DNA from 2 places in the Alkalihalobacillus sp. R86527 genome. Region 1 is predicted to be linked to the other one. Evidence: riboswitches for the same ligand, from Rfam matches in the RefSeq annotation. Region 1 holds a riboswitch; the other holds the start of a gene.
The links. Region 1 has a riboswitch for cyclic di-GMP ahead of SJY16_RS02335 (anti-repressor SinI family protein). Riboswitches for the same ligand answer to the same signal wherever they lie in the genome.
Positions count from the first base shown of each region.

Region 2: it holds a riboswitch for cyclic di-GMP, as region 1 does, so the genes downstream of both, SJY16_RS10065 (anti-repressor SinI family protein) here and SJY16_RS02335 (anti-repressor SinI family protein) in region 1, are expected to answer to the same signal.

Region 1 is NZ_JAXHBW010000001.1:426,749-435,088, reverse strand. It holds gene SJY16_RS02355 (cell wall-binding repeat-containing protein) at 1-1,407, opposite strand, end outside; gene SJY16_RS02350 (DNA-processing protein DprA) at 1,763-2,614, opposite strand; gene SJY16_RS02345 (transposase) at 2,679-3,266, opposite strand; gene gloA2 (SMU1112c/YaeR family gloxylase I-like metalloprotein) at 3,430-3,849, opposite strand; cyclic di-GMP riboswitch class I at 4,073-4,172, shown strand; gene SJY16_RS02335 (anti-repressor SinI family protein) at 4,192-4,323, shown strand; gene SJY16_RS02330 (helix-turn-helix domain-containing protein) at 4,431-4,766, shown strand; gene SJY16_RS02325 (DUF5658 family protein) at 4,811-5,128, opposite strand; gene SJY16_RS02320 (hypothetical protein) at 5,125-5,388, opposite strand; gene SJY16_RS02315 (anti-repressor SinI family protein) at 5,401-5,523, opposite strand; gene SJY16_RS02310 (helix-turn-helix domain-containing protein) at 5,816-6,148, shown strand; gene SJY16_RS02305 (hypothetical protein) at 6,195-6,368, opposite strand; gene fabZ (3-hydroxyacyl-ACP dehydratase FabZ) at 6,569-6,991, opposite strand; gene SJY16_RS02295 (DNA-directed RNA polymerase subunit beta) at 7,010-7,297, opposite strand; gene mreB (rod shape-determining protein) at 7,346-8,340, opposite strand, start outside.
Region 2 is NZ_JAXHBW010000001.1:1,975,006-1,983,345, forward strand. It holds gene SJY16_RS10050 (MFS transporter) at 1-375, opposite strand, end outside; gene SJY16_RS10055 (HAD-IA family hydrolase) at 412-978, opposite strand; gene SJY16_RS10060 (glycine--tRNA ligase) at 1,036-2,418, opposite strand; gene SJY16_RS10065 (anti-repressor SinI family protein) at 2,812-2,976, opposite strand; cyclic di-GMP riboswitch class I at 3,004-3,094, opposite strand; gene SJY16_RS10070 (hypothetical protein) at 3,303-3,533, shown strand; gene SJY16_RS10075 (thioredoxin family protein) at 3,573-3,887, opposite strand; gene SJY16_RS10080 (GDSL-type esterase/lipase family protein) at 3,998-4,624, opposite strand; gene SJY16_RS10085 (glutaredoxin family protein) at 4,690-4,911, opposite strand; gene SJY16_RS10090 (Crp/Fnr family transcriptional regulator) at 5,026-5,715, shown strand; gene SJY16_RS10095 (hypothetical protein) at 5,865-6,071, opposite strand; gene SJY16_RS10100 (aminopeptidase) at 6,180-7,295, opposite strand; gene aldA (aldehyde dehydrogenase) at 7,410-8,340, opposite strand, start outside.

The sequences.
Region 1 (8,340 bases):
GGGTTTCAGTACGGTGTAGCTGAATGTTGCTACTTCGCTCGTTCTACCATCTTTCGTTGCGATTGCTTTAATCGTTGTATCTTTTGTAAGTACGATCGGAGCTGTGTACTCAGTGCTTTGATCTGTTGGAGTTGACCCATCCACCGTATAGTGAATGTTCGCTCCTTCTGTCGCAGATTCAAGTTCAACCTTCGTTCCTTCTGTTACTGAACCCGCACCTGGGTTAGCCACAACAGAGAAAGCGTTTTCAATTATATCTGATGCACTACGAAAAACGAGCTTATATTCCTCATGGTCATAGTTAATTACCCCACGAAGAAGCTCATACGTTTTTCCTACTTCAAGATTATCAGTATTGAAATTGTCGATTGTTAATGCTCCTGCTGAATCCGTTGCTTTAAATTCACCAAATTGATTTTTGGATTGGATGGTTACGTTCTTAAGTTCTACGTATTCTCCTTCAACGGCTTCACCGTTATCGGATGTTAGATTAGTAGATTGAATCGTTTGTGGTTGAGGTATGCCTTTATCTTGTGTTGTGATTGCGATTTGTGAAGAAGTTGTGCTGATCTGTGCCATGCCATAATAGTCATCAAGTTTGCCCTCTACTGTGATTTCATCACCTGGGTTTGCTTTGATTCCTTCAGCGCGTACGATGATACCAGCCGTGTCGTCTTGAATGTATAGGTTTGTACTACTTCCAGCAACAAAGGAAGCTGTCGCGATGCCTTTCACTTTCACTGCTGAACCGACTGTTTTCGAACGAGCATCGGCAATAGAAGAAAGTTCGACTGGTTCTGGGTCTGTTCCACCATCTGATAGGTGAGAACCGAGGTAAGTCGTTGTGTCTTTCGCGTGGGATGTCCATTCTGATGAAGCATCGAATGTGTCGTTCGGGTTCGTATCGCCAGACTTGATTGAGTCGTTACGAACGAGGGTAACGTCTTTAGCGAAATCGGCGCTATTTCCGATTTGCCCCAAAGAATCAACAATCGTGTCGTTCTTTTTCAGAACTAACGTGTCATTCCCGTTGAAATTCGTAACGGTTTGATTCGTAGTATCTGCCTGATCGAGAATCACTTGGTCAGCGCTATCATGGGAAAGTACATATACTTCTCCATCAGCTATCGTACCGTCTAATGTTACAGAATACTTAGGCGGTGCTTCCCCATTCGTATAGAGTTCTAGCGCATAGTTAGCTAAATCTACTGAACTACCTGTACCGTTGTAAAGCTCTATTGCTTTGTTGTGACCTCCGCCCTCTATGTATTCAGAAATAATGACACTCTGAAACGTCTCTTCAGCAGCTGATGCATACTGAGAAACAGGCGCAGCAAAAAAGCTCAAGACCATTGAAAAGATCAGCAAGAAGCTAATCATGTGACTCGAAGACTTTCTTTTCAACATGTATCCCCCCGGATTTAGTCAGATTATAGCGAATAATTCCGCCACTTGAAGTATACAACAAAATTTATGAAAAATCTGTAATTTGTTTGTAAATTGTTTGGTGATGGGGCCTGGCCCCATCCAGGCCCCATCACCAAACAAAAAAACCACCAGATCGATGGCTCGATCCGGTGGTCTAGAGGCAGGTTTATCTTCTTCTTTTTCTCATCTTACCCCGATGGTCTTTGACCACCATGCTCTTGTGGGGAGATGGGCTTGAAGATCCTAGAGGGATCATTTCGGAGTTACTGAAGGGAATCAGATATTTCGGGGAGTTTTATAGGGGATGGATTAAAAACGGTAGTGATGCTAGGAGTTAGTTCAGCACCGCTTCAAAGGCTGTAACTCCCGGATATGGGTAATACCCATCCTCTACCGAACAGCCTGGTATCAGTTCAGATAGCGCATCACTCCGCGGTAACATGAATACTTTTCTATTGTGCTTTCGTGCAAAGTGGGCGGTGGACAGGGCACCACTCTTCACGCCAGCTTCAATGACGACTACGTGACTCGACCATGCACTGATCAACGCATTTCGCTGAATAAATTGCTTTGGAGACGGAGGTGTGCCAGGCATGTACTGGGATATCACGGCTCCCTTTTCGATAATTGCTTCGTAGAGCGAGCGGTGCTCTTTCGGATAGCAACGATCTACTCCGCTTGCAACAAAGGCGATCGGTACACCACGATTTACGAGGCAGCCTACGTGGGCAGCTTGATCAATTCCTTTCGCTAGCCCGCTGATCACAGGTATATTTCTTTTAGAAAGAGAGTACGAAAGGTCTTCGGCAGCCCTTCTTCCTTCATCTGTACAATTTCTAGAACCTACGATTGCAACAGAAGGAGTGAATGGACGTATAAAGCCTTTGTAATAAAGTAGAGCTGGTGATTCAGGTAAGTCTTTTGCATATGACGGATAAAGTGGGTCATCCCGGGCTAAAAGCCAGATCTCTTCTTTATAAGCCCGCTCAAGAATGCGCTTGCATTTCTCTAATGACCGAGCTTCCAAAACAGCGTCTCGGACACGTTGAGAAATCCCCTTCACTTCTTGTAGCTCTGAAGAAGAAGCTTCATAAATTCGCTCAGGACTCCCAAATGCGGTCAGAAGTTTCTTTTGAGAAACAGGACCGACATGCCGGATTGAACAAAGCCAGATCCAATGCTCCATTCTAGTCTTCTCTTTCTGTATAAATTTTTCACTTCTTCTTCTCTCTCTGATCCAAAATAGGGTATCAACCTTGTTTAAGATATGGAACGTGTTTCACAAGTTCTGGTAGTATCGAAGGATTGCTATGTTCTACATAACGCTGATAGGCTTCCCTTGCCGGTTGTTGAAAGAAAGCTAGTATGTATTCGGAAGTAACGTGCAGGTCTGTTTTATATGAAAGGTAGGCACTATAACTGCTCCAGGCATAGTCCGATGGATGTTGAACCATCTGGGCATTGACCGGATTAAGGTGAATGTATTTACTTAGGTGTATTTCATACAAAATAGAATCAAGCAGCTCAGCTGTGTAGCGGCCTTGAAATACGTGTCCTGCATAGTCATATTTCTTATTGAAATAACGGGCATAATTGGAGTTGATGACTTTCATGATTTCACCGGGTGGGTAATCGAAGGTTTCGATGGAGAGATGCACATGGTTAGTCATGAGGCAGTAAGCGTGTAAGCGAAACGGAAAAGCGGTACGAGCTTGTTCTAGAAACTTAAAATACGTTAGTCGATCCACTTGCTCATTAAACAGTGAAGCTTTGCGGTTCCCTCGGCATACAATGTGGTACTTTGCCCCGGGAAACCAGATTCGTTTCTTTCGAGCCATTCGAATTGCTCCTTTAAGAGAGGAAGATGAGGAATTTCTACTAATGCGTGGTTGATAGTTGTAGTATATCACTTTTCTATTATTTGGGAATAGTAAAATTTTAAAATATTTGGAAATATTTTAAAGGGGGCCAGGCACGTGCCTGGCCCCCTTACTAAACAATTTACTTTTCTACTATTTCTTTTACGATTTCGTCGCTATTTTCATATATTTCAATCGGGAGTCCATCTGGGTCTTGAAAGAAAGTGAACCGCTTCCCTGTTAATTCATCTATTCTAAGGTTTTCAATCGTATCGACACCTTTGCTTTTTAACTTCTGCACAACACGGTTGATGTCTTGTACTTCAAATGCTACATGTCGAAGTCCTCGCGCTTCTGGATAGCTTAGACGCTCTGGGGCTTCAACAAACGAGAACAGCTCGATTTGAGTATGCCCTCCAACTGCGAGATCGAGCTTGTACGACTGCTGTTCTTCTCTAAATGTTTCTTGAATCACGTTTAATCCAAGTACATTCACATAAAAATGCTTCGAACAGTCATAGTCTGAACAAATGATTGCTACATGGTGCAACTTCGTAAACATCTTCGATCACCTCTTTCTAAACTTAGCGAAGTGTTTTTATTTCGTCAATTAACTTAAGCAGATACCCCCCCTTAGAAATTGAAATTCCATCGATTTTCTTTCCTGAAATTAAGGTAAAAAAAGTTTATGTAAGCAACAAAAAACAACAAATTTCTTAGCTTTTTCCGACTATGATAGAAACAAGGCATCATTTGTATACATAGGTCCAAAGTAGCGGGTATCCTCCAGCCAAAGGCACTCTACTTTGAAAGAAGTAGATCGCAAAGTTATCAGGTCTAAGGGAGTATCGGTCAGACGAATCCTATGACGGCTGAACTACCTGGAATATTGAGGAGGAATGGGATGAATACAGGTGAAAAGGTGAAGCTTGATGATGAGTGGGTTTTTCTAATTCTTAAAGCGAAAGAATTGGGATTATCGGTAGAAGAGGTGAAATCTTTTATTCGAAAGGAGAAAATGGTCAGGGGTTCTTAGACTTGATCAAAGGGGTGATTACCGCTTTTGTTCTATTTACGGAACATAACCATACTGATATAATACTTAGTATCTAAGAGATATGTCGAAGTATGGGAGGGTAAGAGATGATAGGAGAGCAAGTAAAGAAGTATCGTTTACGTAAAGGCCTCTCACTTTCTGAATTAGCTGAACGCGCTAGTGTAGCAAAATCCTATTTGAGTTCAATTGAACGAAACATACAATCTAACCCTTCTATTCAATTTTTGGAGAAGATTTCAGGAGTATTAGATGTTTCCGTAGAGGTTCTTCTTCAAGGAGATAACCTAATCCATCAAAGTGAGTTGGATTCAGAGTGGAAGAAGCTTGTTAAGGAAGCAATGAACTCTGGTGTTAGCAAAGAACAATTCAAAGAGTTCCTTGAATTTAACAAATGGCGTGCAAAGCAGGGAAGCGACAACTAATTTAGTGACCAGGAGCCTTAGATGAAGGCTCTTTTTATTTTTCTTCAAAGTAAAAAGAGCCAATAGGCGTGGTAGACTACAATGAACGTATAAAGAATGGATGCAACGATCAACGATGCCGATACGAAACGTGAATCGAATTCAAACTTCATAATGCCTATAAATATAAGCACTATAGATAATGCGAGCTTAAAGATAAGAAAAGCATATGGATGATAATGTACCAAAGCCTTCATCATTGGGTTAGCTTCTTCTATCACGCTATTTTGCACACCCCAATATGTAATGAAGCCATCTATGATATTGCAGCAGGCCAAATAGTAAAGGGTGAATTGAAAGAATAGCTGCGAATGAGGCCTCATTCCGTATTGGAGGAGATGATTTGATTCTTTATGATTTCGCTTAATTCGTTATATAGTTTCCGTTCGTCATTAAAGAGCCATTTGCTACTTTCCTCTTGGACTTCCAACTCCCTAACCTTATTTAGAATAAAATCTAAATCACACCTACCTTTATATTCATCGTTAATATATAGTTTGCTTGTCCTTTCGTCGAGAGCAACGATCTTTACCCTTTTTCCTGTAATATAGGACACGAATGTAGAATGACCTAACTTAATCATCTTAATTCCTCCCTACTTTTTTGAGGAATTATCAAGAAATTGTCTAATTTCTTCCTTACTGAGACCCAATTTTTTTGCTTTTGAAATAAGGTTTATCCATTCTAAGTCCAATTTTTCCCCACCATACGCCCTCATTTTCATCCTCCTTACTTTATTCTCTCTATTACGACATTATTAAGAACGTTACTGTTCTTTATTTAGAATATAAATCTAATATAATCTTATGAGATTGAATATAAAAGACTGAAAATTCTTTATTTTCATTACATCACGTTAGAAAATCAGTAATATTCTAATCTATGCTTGTTTTTTCTTATAATTCCATTTATTTACGTTTTTTTAATTTGCGTCATTTGTTCTATTTACAGAACGGGTTGTTCTTGATAAAATTGAAACAATAAATAATAACAAAGTTGAGGTATTGGGGATGATAGGTGCAAAAATCAAACTTTATCGAAACCGAATGGGACTTTCATTAACCGAATTAGCAAAACGAGCGGGTGTGGCAAAATCATATCTTAGCTCAATCGAACGAAACCAGCAGGCTAATCCATCCATTCAATTCCTTGAAAAAATTGCTACTGTCTTGAAAGTACCTATGGATGTGTTTATTCATGAGGATGAATTCGGAGACAGAGAGTCACAGCTTGACCCTGAATGGGAAGCATTGATTGAAGAAGCAATGCGATCAGGAATTACGAAAGAGGACTTTGAAGAATTCCTTGAGTTTAGGAAATGGCAATTAAACAAAAAAGAATAGAGAAAATAAAAAAACTCCCGCCTGGAGTGGACGGGAGCTTAAAGACTTATTCAGCAGAATTCTCAGAGTTATTTGTGCCCTCGTTGGAAGCAGGCTCTTCTGTGTTACTTCCGTTATTCGTAGAGTTGTTCCCTTCTTCTTCCCCACCACTGCTACAAGCCGTGATGAGCATTACAGCTAGAAACGAAGTTGCAATTTTGGCCATGAATTTCTTATTCATTATCAAAATTCCTCCCTGAAAACTAAGTATGACCGCGGCTACTGAATAAGCGGTTGACCAAATCATAACAGCAAAATAATCTCATGTGTTTGAATTAACAGAGTTTCAATAAATGCTTTACAAACCTGGCTTCTTTTTTTACAAATTGCTGTTTAGGAATAAAAAAAAGCAACTCGATAAACGAGATGCTTCTACAAACTTTATTTTAAGGCAAACATTATTTCCGCTTCCGCAGCTACTTCACCATCAACCGTCGCTGTGGCTTTTCCTTTGCCCATAGGTCCTTTAATGCGAATGATTTCTACTTCTAATCGAAGCTGATCACCTGGTTTAACTTGTCTCTTGAATCGGCATTTATCAATACCGGTAAAGAAAGCTAACTTTCCTTGGTTCTCTTCTTTCTTAAGCATTGCAACAGCTCCGACCTGCGCAAGTGCTTCTACAATTAAGACACCTGGCATGACAGGGTAATCAGGAAAGTGGCCGTTGAAAAATTCTTCATTGGCTGTAACGTTCTTAATCCCAATCGCTCTTACTTCTTCTTCTACTTCCACAATCTTATCAACAAGTAGAAAAGGATAGCGGTGTGGAATGATCGATTTGATATCTTGAATATCCATCATAACGTGTGCTCCTTTCGTTTACTCTGTTTCTTTCTTAACAATATCAGAAATCTTCATCCAGGTCTCTTTCTTGAAAACATCTCCTGGACTTCCTTCTCCGATGACCCCGTATCCAATCATAGCTCCTGCAACAAGTGAGAGAGCAAGGAGCAAAGTAACGAGAATAAGGCGCAGCCAAATCGGGATCAACCGAATTCTTGGCTTGCGCTCTTTTATTTTAGATTTATCTTTTGTCTTTTTTCCCTCATCATTCATAGGTTTGATTTCTGAGGTTTCATTTACGTTTTCATGGTTGTTCGCCATCATGATAACACCCTTACGAATAGTTTCCGTTACCCAAGAACTTCCGATAAGTTATACTAGTTTCTTTTTAGCGATTTTGTCCATATGTTCAAGCATGAGGCCTGTCCCTTTTGCAACACAGCTCATTGGCTCTTCAGCAATTAGTACTGGTACCATCAGCTCTTCAGCAAATAGTTGATCGATACCATGCAGAAGCGCGCCTCCGCCTGTCATGATCACACCGCGATCGATAATATCTGCCGAAAGTTCAGGAGGAGTACGTTCGAGAACGCTTTTCGCAGCCATCACCATATGGGAGATCGGTTCTTGCAGTGCCTGTTGAATTTCATCAGACTTTACTGTGATCGTTCTAGGAAGTCCAGATACCATGTCGCGTCCACGAATGTCGAGCTCTTCTTTCCGACCACCTGGAAATACCGTTGCAACATTGATTTTGATCTGTTCTGCCGTACGTTCTCCGATCAAGAGCTTGTACGTTTTCTTAATATAATCTAAAATTTCGTAATCAAACTTGTCCCCTGCCATCTTAATGGAAGAGGCGGTGACGATATCGCCCATTGAAAGTACCGCGATATCAGTCGTTCCACCGCCTATATCCACAACCATATTGCCGCTTGGTTGGAAAATATCCATTCCTGCACCAATCGCTGCAACCTTTGGTTCCTCTTCAAGGAAAATTTGTTTACCACCGCTTTTTTCAGCAGCTTCTTTGATCGCTTTTTTCTCAACCGATGTAATATTGGTTGGTGTACAGATTAAAATACGTGGCTTAGATAGAAAACTTTTCACATTGATCTTGTTCAAGAAATGTCTAAGCATCACTTCCGTAATATCGAAGTCAGCGATGACTCCATCCTTCAAAGGACGAGTAGGAACGATGTTTCCAGGCGTCCGGCCTACCATTTGTCTAGCTTCCTCACCAACAGCAAGCGCTTTGCCCGTGGTGGTGTCAATTGCTACAACAGAAGGCTCATCAAGCACAATTCCTTTACCTTTTAAATAAATCAGTACGTTTGCAGTACCTAAGTCAATCCCTATATCACGTG
Region 2 (8,340 bases), 1.5 Mb from region 1:
AGGGAAACTACTTCCAATGACAGCATTTGCAATTGGAATGATACCACCTGCTCCAGCAGCTTGTATTGCCCTTCCGGTTAATAAAGACGGGAGGGATCCGCTCAAACCAGCAACAAGGGATCCAAGAGCTAATAGGAAAATTCCTACAAGAAATATTCGTTTCCTACCATATAAATCAGCGAGTTTCCCAGTAATCGGCATGCTGACCGCATATACTAACGTGTAGATCGTGACCACCCAAACAGTAAACTTCAGTTCAATATCGAGTTCTTTAACCAATGTTGTTAACGCAGGTGAAATCACGCCAGAATCTAATGCACCAAGAAAGACTCCGAGTAGGAATGTTATAAGGAGAAAACGTTTTTGCTTGCCCACTATGCCACACTCCTTCAATCCGTATTTGTTATTAGACTACTCTAACCAGAGTAAGTTCTTAAGTTGTACATAATCTTTCGCATACATATCGGCCCCGTCTGAATCATTTTGAAATAAGCACGTTTTCATTCCAACTTCTTTCGCTGGGATAATATCTAATAATCGATCTCCTACTGCAAGGTCTAAATGATGTTTATTATGCAAGTAGCGATAGGAGGTCGCATCAGGTTTTCTAGGGTATCCGTCATCCCCTGCTACAAGATCAGTAAAGTAATGTTCCATATCAAAATAACGAAGAATCGTAATCACTTCTTCACGAGGTTTGTGTGTCATGATCACATTAAGGTCGGATTTTTCCAGAATATCGATGACTCCGATGAAAGGAGGCTTCATATCAGGGGAAAGTTCGTTATCTAGTCTTCTAAATTCTTCAACTTGACTCCTTGTTAATCCAAATACTTCTGCAGCATGTTGGAAAGACACTTTTAACTCTGCTAGAATCTCGTCGTCAGTTAGATGCTCAGGCACAAATTGTTTCATGACCATAATAAAAGCTGGATACGTATCAAATAGCGTACCGTCAAAATCCCACAAAATTCTCATTATTCCACCTCTTCATTTATTCCTAAATAAAAGCCGCTCGTTGGAGCGGCTACATCTTTAAAACTGTGTTTTTTCTTCTAAGAAGTTCTTTAGTTCAGAAATTGGCATTCTTTGTTGTTCCATCGTATCTCGATCACGTACAGTTACTTGCTTATCTTCAAGAGAATCAAAATCGAATGTAATCGCGTAAGGTGTTCCTACTTCATCATTTCTACGGTAACGTTTACCGATTGATCCTGCTTCATCATAATCTACCATGAAGTATTTCGAAAGCTCAGCGTGTACTTCTCTAGCTTCATCAGATAATTTCTTTGAAAGAGGAAGAACTGCTGCTTTAAAAGGTGCGAGAGCTGGGTGGAAATGCATAACGCTTCTTGACGAACCATCTTCTAGCTCTTGTTCTTCATATGCTTCGATTAAGAAAGCTAGTGTAACACGATCCGCACCAAGAGAAGGTTCGATACAATATGGCACATAGCGTTCGCCAGTTTGTTGATCATGGTACGTAAAGTCTTCATTTGAATGTTCCATATGTTTCTTAAGGTCATAATCTGTTCTAGAAGCTACTCCCCAAAGCTCACCCCAACCAAATGGGAATTTGTATTCGATGTCTGTCGTAGCATTACTATAATGAGAAAGCTCATCATCAGCATGCTCTCGTAGACGGATATTGTCTTGTTCAACACCAAGATTCAATAGCCAGTTCTTACAGAAATCTTTCCAATATTGATGCCAATCAAGCTCATCACCTGGTTTACAGAAGAATTCCAACTCCATTTGTTCAAACTCACGCGTACGGAACGTAAAGTTACCTGGCGTAATTTCATTTCGGAAACTCTTACCGACTTGAGCGATACCAAAAGGTACCTTCTTACGCATAGAACGTTGAACGTTCTTAAAGTTAACAAAGATTCCTTGAGCTGTTTCGGGACGAAGGTATATGTCACTTGTACTTGATGTTGTTACACCTTGTTGAGTTTTAAACATTAGATCAAATTGACGGATCTCTGTAAAGTCATGACTATCACACTCAGGGCATTTAATATTGTGATTTTCGATTAGGCGTTCCATTTCTTCGAACGAAAGGCCATCAGCGACCATTTCGTTTCCTTCTTCAAAAAGCGCATCTTCAATTAACTTATCGGCACGATGACGTGTCTTACAACTTTTACAATCAATTAAAGGATCGTTAAAATTACCAAGGTGACCTGATGCTACCCATGTTTTTGGATTCATCAAGATCGCAGCATCAAGACCGCTATTATGAGGTGACTCCTGTACGAACTTCTTCCACCATGCTGCTTTAATATTGTTTTTAAGTTCTACACCAAGAGGACCGTAATCCCATGTATTCGCAAGGCCACCGTAAATATCAGAACCAGCGAAAATAAAACCTCTGTGCTTTGAAATAGCGACAATTTGATCCATTGAAATACTCATTTTGAAATCTCTCCTTTTAACATTCTCTAACAACATAAAAAGCTCCCGCCCTCGGACAACGAATTGTCCGGGGACGAGAGCGTATGCACCCGCGGTTCCACCCCAGTTGATGCACGAAAGCACATCCACTTTACGGTATCAACTCCAGACCGCCGTTTCACTAGACCTTTTTCGGGCTTCCACCATCCCCGAATCTCTATAAAAAGGGTATTCTAGCTACTATCTGTCCTTCACAGTTGTTAGCTTATATATGTAATTGATATCACATATGATACAAAAAAGTTTCACCGAAAGTCAAGCGGAAACTCTAGTATCATCCATCACTATCATAACCTTTTACTTGATTGTTTACTCAAAAGAATATCATTTAGCAATGAATATGAACAAAAAGAGCTATCGATCGATAGCTCTTCGTTTAGGTATACTCACAGGTGGAAGGTTTTTGTTACGTTGGAGAAATGACCGAACTTCCTCTTTATTCAGCCCCATCTCTTTTGCAATATTCATCAGTATTACCCACTCTTGATCAAGTGCTTGTTCAGGCCTTGTTTTAATCATGGCCACCCTCTCCTCCTTTGGATATTTCCAGGAGGACCAGCCGTCATCGTTGAACAATGTCAACATTAGACCTGTGTCTTTGCGTCCCATCCTTTAGAATGGTTTGCCTTTTTCTGGAGAGTTAGAACAGACACATACCAAAATGATACAAAAACACACTGCTGAAATGTAAGTGAACGGGACTAAAAGATGAGAAACTTTAATAGTTTATACAATTATACTATATTTTAGCAAAAATTCAAAATATTTTTTTCTCTAACGTTTTATTGTCACAATCATAAACTAATCATGTAGGATTTTGCCTGAACTCGTAAGGAGGAAAAACGATGGAAAGAAGTCCAATTGGGTCAGCCTGGCAAGGAACTCACGTCGTATTATTAAGGTGTACTCCAACAAACAATGTTATAGGTTTTTATCAAAGTCTACATGCTCCAACTGAACCCGTGAATCATTTATGTAGTGAGACTTTATCAACATACTTAAGTATCGGTTACACAATTTCCTATGTTCACTCACTTTCCGATGGAACAATTGAGTATATATTGATAAAAAACTAAAAATCGTCTGCAGAGATATTCTCAACAGACGATTTCCTATTAAAAGTCAGAAAGGTATTCTTTTACTTGATCTGGATTTTTTGTATTGGCACTGTGAAGGTGACCAACTTTTTTACCGTTTTTATAGACGAGCAAACTAGGAATCCCCATTACTTCGTTATCCTCTGTGATTTCAGGAAATTGCTCGATATCGATTTGCGCCCACTTCTTATCATTATGTTCTTTCATAATATCTTCGATGAATAAATCAAGACGTTTACAATCAGGACACCAATTTGCTTCGTATTTTAAGATTGTTACTTGGGAGTCGTTAATTAACGCATCATAAGATTGCTTTGATTCAATTTGTTGCATAAAAATCTTCCCCTTTACTTATTCTATTGAGTTAGTATATCTTACTTTATGTGTCTTGTCTGTAATTGAGATTATAGTTTCTTTTGAAGTAGGGCATGATTCGGTTCTTTTTATAAACGAATTCCTGTTTTAATAAGGGCTTCAGCAATCATGGTCTGTCCGCATTCATTTGGATGGATACCGTCGAAAGATAATAAACGATCTTCCCTCCCCTTAAATAAGTTGAAAACATCTGCAACCTCTACGTTTTCATTTTTTGTACAAGTTAAGAGTGCGGTATTAAATTGTTTTACCCATTCTTCGGCAAAGGAAAGTTCTGGATAAGGATTATACAAATTAACGAGTCGAATCATACAAGAATTTGCCCTCGCCTTCTTCACTAAATGATTTATAATCCAATTCATGTTGGCGCAGCACTTAAGCAATGCCTTTTGTAGGATATCTTCTTCATTTGTTAAAGAGAATTCTTCTGATGCATCTATTAAATCATTTCCACCTGCTGTAATGGTGATGATATTTCCAATTTCTTCTATGGGCGGTGATTGTTCTAGCCAGTTTCTAACGTCCCCTGTAGTGGCCCCGTTTCTAGCATACTTCCGCAAAGTAATTCTCTCTCCGATTGCTCGTTCAATAGCCGTACAGTAGTAATCTGGAAAGGTCGGTGAAAAAATAATCGTCCCTGTCCCTAATGTAAGAGAGTCTCCTATTGCTGAGTAAGTATAGTTAGGATGTGACAAATCATCACCTCAATCCAATAGATGATTTACTATATTCATCACATCATCGAAAAGTTCATACCTACTTATTGTTTTGCTTTTGCGATAATTTCTTTCGTATACACTTTATCGTGGCAAACTAGAAGTGGAACAAGAAATTCCCCAGCATATTTAAATAAATCTTCTTGTCTTTCTGGATACTCGAGTACATTAATTTCATAGTAATCAATACCTTCCTGCTGTAAAAAACGCTTTGTTTTTTCACATTCCATACAACTAGTAATCGTGTATAATCGAATATGTTCCATGATAGACTAGTTACCTCCTAACATCTTTAGTATAACGATTTTCTTTATGAGGATAATGTAAGCTACCTTACATGCGGAGCTATAGGTGATTTCCAAAGAATTGAAGGTGATTGAATGGACAAAATGAAGATGCTCTCTCAAATTAATTTATTTGATGAGCTCGAAATGAGTGACTTAAAACAAATCGATCGAGTGAGCGATATGAAGCCAGTGAAAAAAGGAACGATTATTGTCGGTCCTACAAAACCGATGAAAGCTTTATTTCTATTAAAACAAGGGAATGTGCGCTTATATCGTTCAAATGATAGTGGTAAACAGTTAACGGTAGATATACTTGGGGATGGAAACATCTTCGGAGAAACAACAAGTTTTTCTCTTAGTGATGATTCGGTTTATGTTGAGGCTATGTCTGATGTTTATTTATGTATCATCGGTAAAGACCAGTTTGAAACACTGCTCTCAGAAAATCCAAAACTCGCCATTAAATTCATCGAAATTTTATCTGCTCGTTTACGAGAAATTTATGAGATGAGTGAACATATTGCACTTAGAAGTGTAAAGTATCGTGTGCTGTCTTTACTTTTAAAGCTTAGTGAGAAATTTGGTAAGCGCAAACACGAATGGCAAACAATTGAAATAAAGTTAACTCATAATGATATTGCTACAATGATTGGTTCTACAAGGGAAACAGTCAGTGCAACGATCGGAGACTTAAAGAAAGCTGGTTATATTAAGAAGAATCCACTAACCTTTGCTATACATGCTGAGAGAGCGAACGAATATTTAAATAAAAAAGGTACATAAGCGGAAGGAACGTCCTATAAAATTCGTCCCAGGTCCCCTTTTTGCTACAAACTGAAGCTGTCGAAATTACTCGACAGCTTCATAGCATTTCAGGGCTTCTTTATCAACTTGTTAGTATGCAGGGATTGTTAACTCAGACATCAGGTTGATTAGGATTGAGTTTTGCCATCCGTTCCTTTTTGATTATCTTTCGTTCCTTCTAATTTATCCCATTTGATAGGTCTGTTTAAATTAAGTTTCTTCTTCAAATTCAACAAGCAATTAAAATGACCAACATACCACTTGTCGAATTTCACCATATGAATGGTTTCCCAGTCCCTCATCTCCTTTGTACATCCATCACAATGTATTTCCATGAAAGGCACTTCCTCTTAAGTAGTTTTCTTTATTTATATTCAAACCTTCAGGAATGTGATTGGTCATTTGTACGTAAAAAAGCGCATCCGTAGATGCGCCACATATTATTACTTTAAATTCTCTGGATTTAAACCTTCTAGATACTCTGGTACAAACTTTCCATCTTTTCGAATTAACTCGTCATCGAACCAAATTTCTCCTCCACCATATTCAGGTCTTTGAATCAACACCATATCCCAGTGAACAGCTGAGTTATTACCATTAGGTGCTTCGTCGTAAGACTGCCCTGGAGTAAAATGGAACGAACCATCGATTTTTTCATCGAACAAGATGTCTTTCATAGGTTCCCGGATATAAGGGTTAACACCGATCGCGAATTCTCCAATGAACCTTGCGCCATCATCCGTATCCAAAATGCTATTCAACCGTTCCGTATCGTTTGCTGTAGCATCGATAATCTTTCCGTTTTCAAATGTCAGTTGGACATCTTCAAATACAAATCCATTATAAGGTGAAGGAGTATTGTACGTGATTACCCCATCTACACTATCTACAACTGGAGCTGTAAACACTTCTCCATCAGGGATATTTAACTCACCTGCACATTTAACTGCAGGGATGTCCTTGATCGAAAAACTCAAGTTCGTATCAGGTGAAACGATTCGAACAGAATCTGCACGATTCATCCTATCTACAAGTGCATCCATTGCTTCATTCATTTTCGCATAGTCCATCGTACATACGTCAAAATAATAATCTTCAAAGGCTTCCGTACTCATACTAGAAAGCTGTGCCATGGCTGGGTTAGGGTACCTCATCACAACCCATTTCGTATTCTTTACACGCTGGTCGCTATGGACCTTCGTTTTGTAAATTTGGTTGAATAATGCCATTTTCGCTTCTGGTACATCAGCAAATTCATTGATGTTTTCTGCACCGCGAATACCAATATATGCATCCATTCGTTCCATCTGACGAAGATCATTTTCAGTCCAAGCTTCGATCTGTTCTTCTGTTGCTTCAATCAAAAGATCTCGTATAACCTGATTATCGCGAAGGTTCACATGTGGAAATCCACCTACTTTATGTACCTCTTTGATTAGGCTCCTCACGAGTGAGTTATCTACATTAAAAGCCTCGATTAGTACATGTTCCCCTTTTTCAATTCTTGTAGAATAGTGAACAAGATTTTCTGCTAACTTCTTAATACGAGAATCGATCATATTCTCCCTCTTTTCCTAATTGACTTTACTTCTATATTATAAGCACTGTCTCATCTAACCTTCAAATAATTCTAAAGGAACAGAAGAAAACCGGAGTTGACCTCCGGTTTGTTATTACTTAATATCCTGGTCATATTCCATGTAGATTACATGTGTCTTAAGATATTCATTCAAGCCGTGCTTTCCATCAGCACCGCCAATACCAGATTGACCCATTCCTGCATGGAAGCCTTGAACTGCTTCAAAGTTCTCCCGGTTTACATAGGTTTCACCGTACTTAAGTTCATTAGATGCTCTCATGACTTCATGGATGTTATCACTAAAAATAGAAGATGACAGACCATAACGAGTGTCGTTCGCAGCTTCTAGTACTTTATCGAAGTCACTGTACGTTACAATCGGAAGGACAGGCCCAAAGATTTCTTCTTGTATAATCTCCATATCTTGTGATACGGCAGTTAATACGGTTGGTTTAAAATAAAAACCTTTATCGCGCTCGATTCTTTTACCGCCTGTGTTAACTATAGCGCCTACTTCAACGGCGTTGTTGACCATCTCTTCAACTGATTCAAGCTGTTCTTTATTTACAAGTGGCCCAATATCGCACCCCTCTTCATTCAGAGAATCTCCAACTTTTGTATCTTTGAAGGATTGTGTGATTTTCTCAATAAATTCATCTGCGATATCTTCATGAACATACACTCTTTCTGCATTTGTACAAGCTTGTCCATTATTTGTAATTCTTGATGTAGTAATTTTCTCAACAGCTAGGTCTATATTCGCATGTTTGGTAACAATAGCTGGAGCCTTACCACCTAGCTCAAGGTTAACTTTCGTAATGTTTTTTGCTGCTGCTTCCATTACTTTAGAACCCGCTGGATAACTTCCTGTCAAACTAATCATCGCTACATCAGGAGATGAAGCTAGTGGGTTACCAATATCAGAACCTTTTCCAGTCACAAGGTTGAATACACCTTTAGGTACACCTATTTCATGTATGATTGTAGAGAGTTCACATGCTGTGTTTGGCGTATATTGGCTAGGT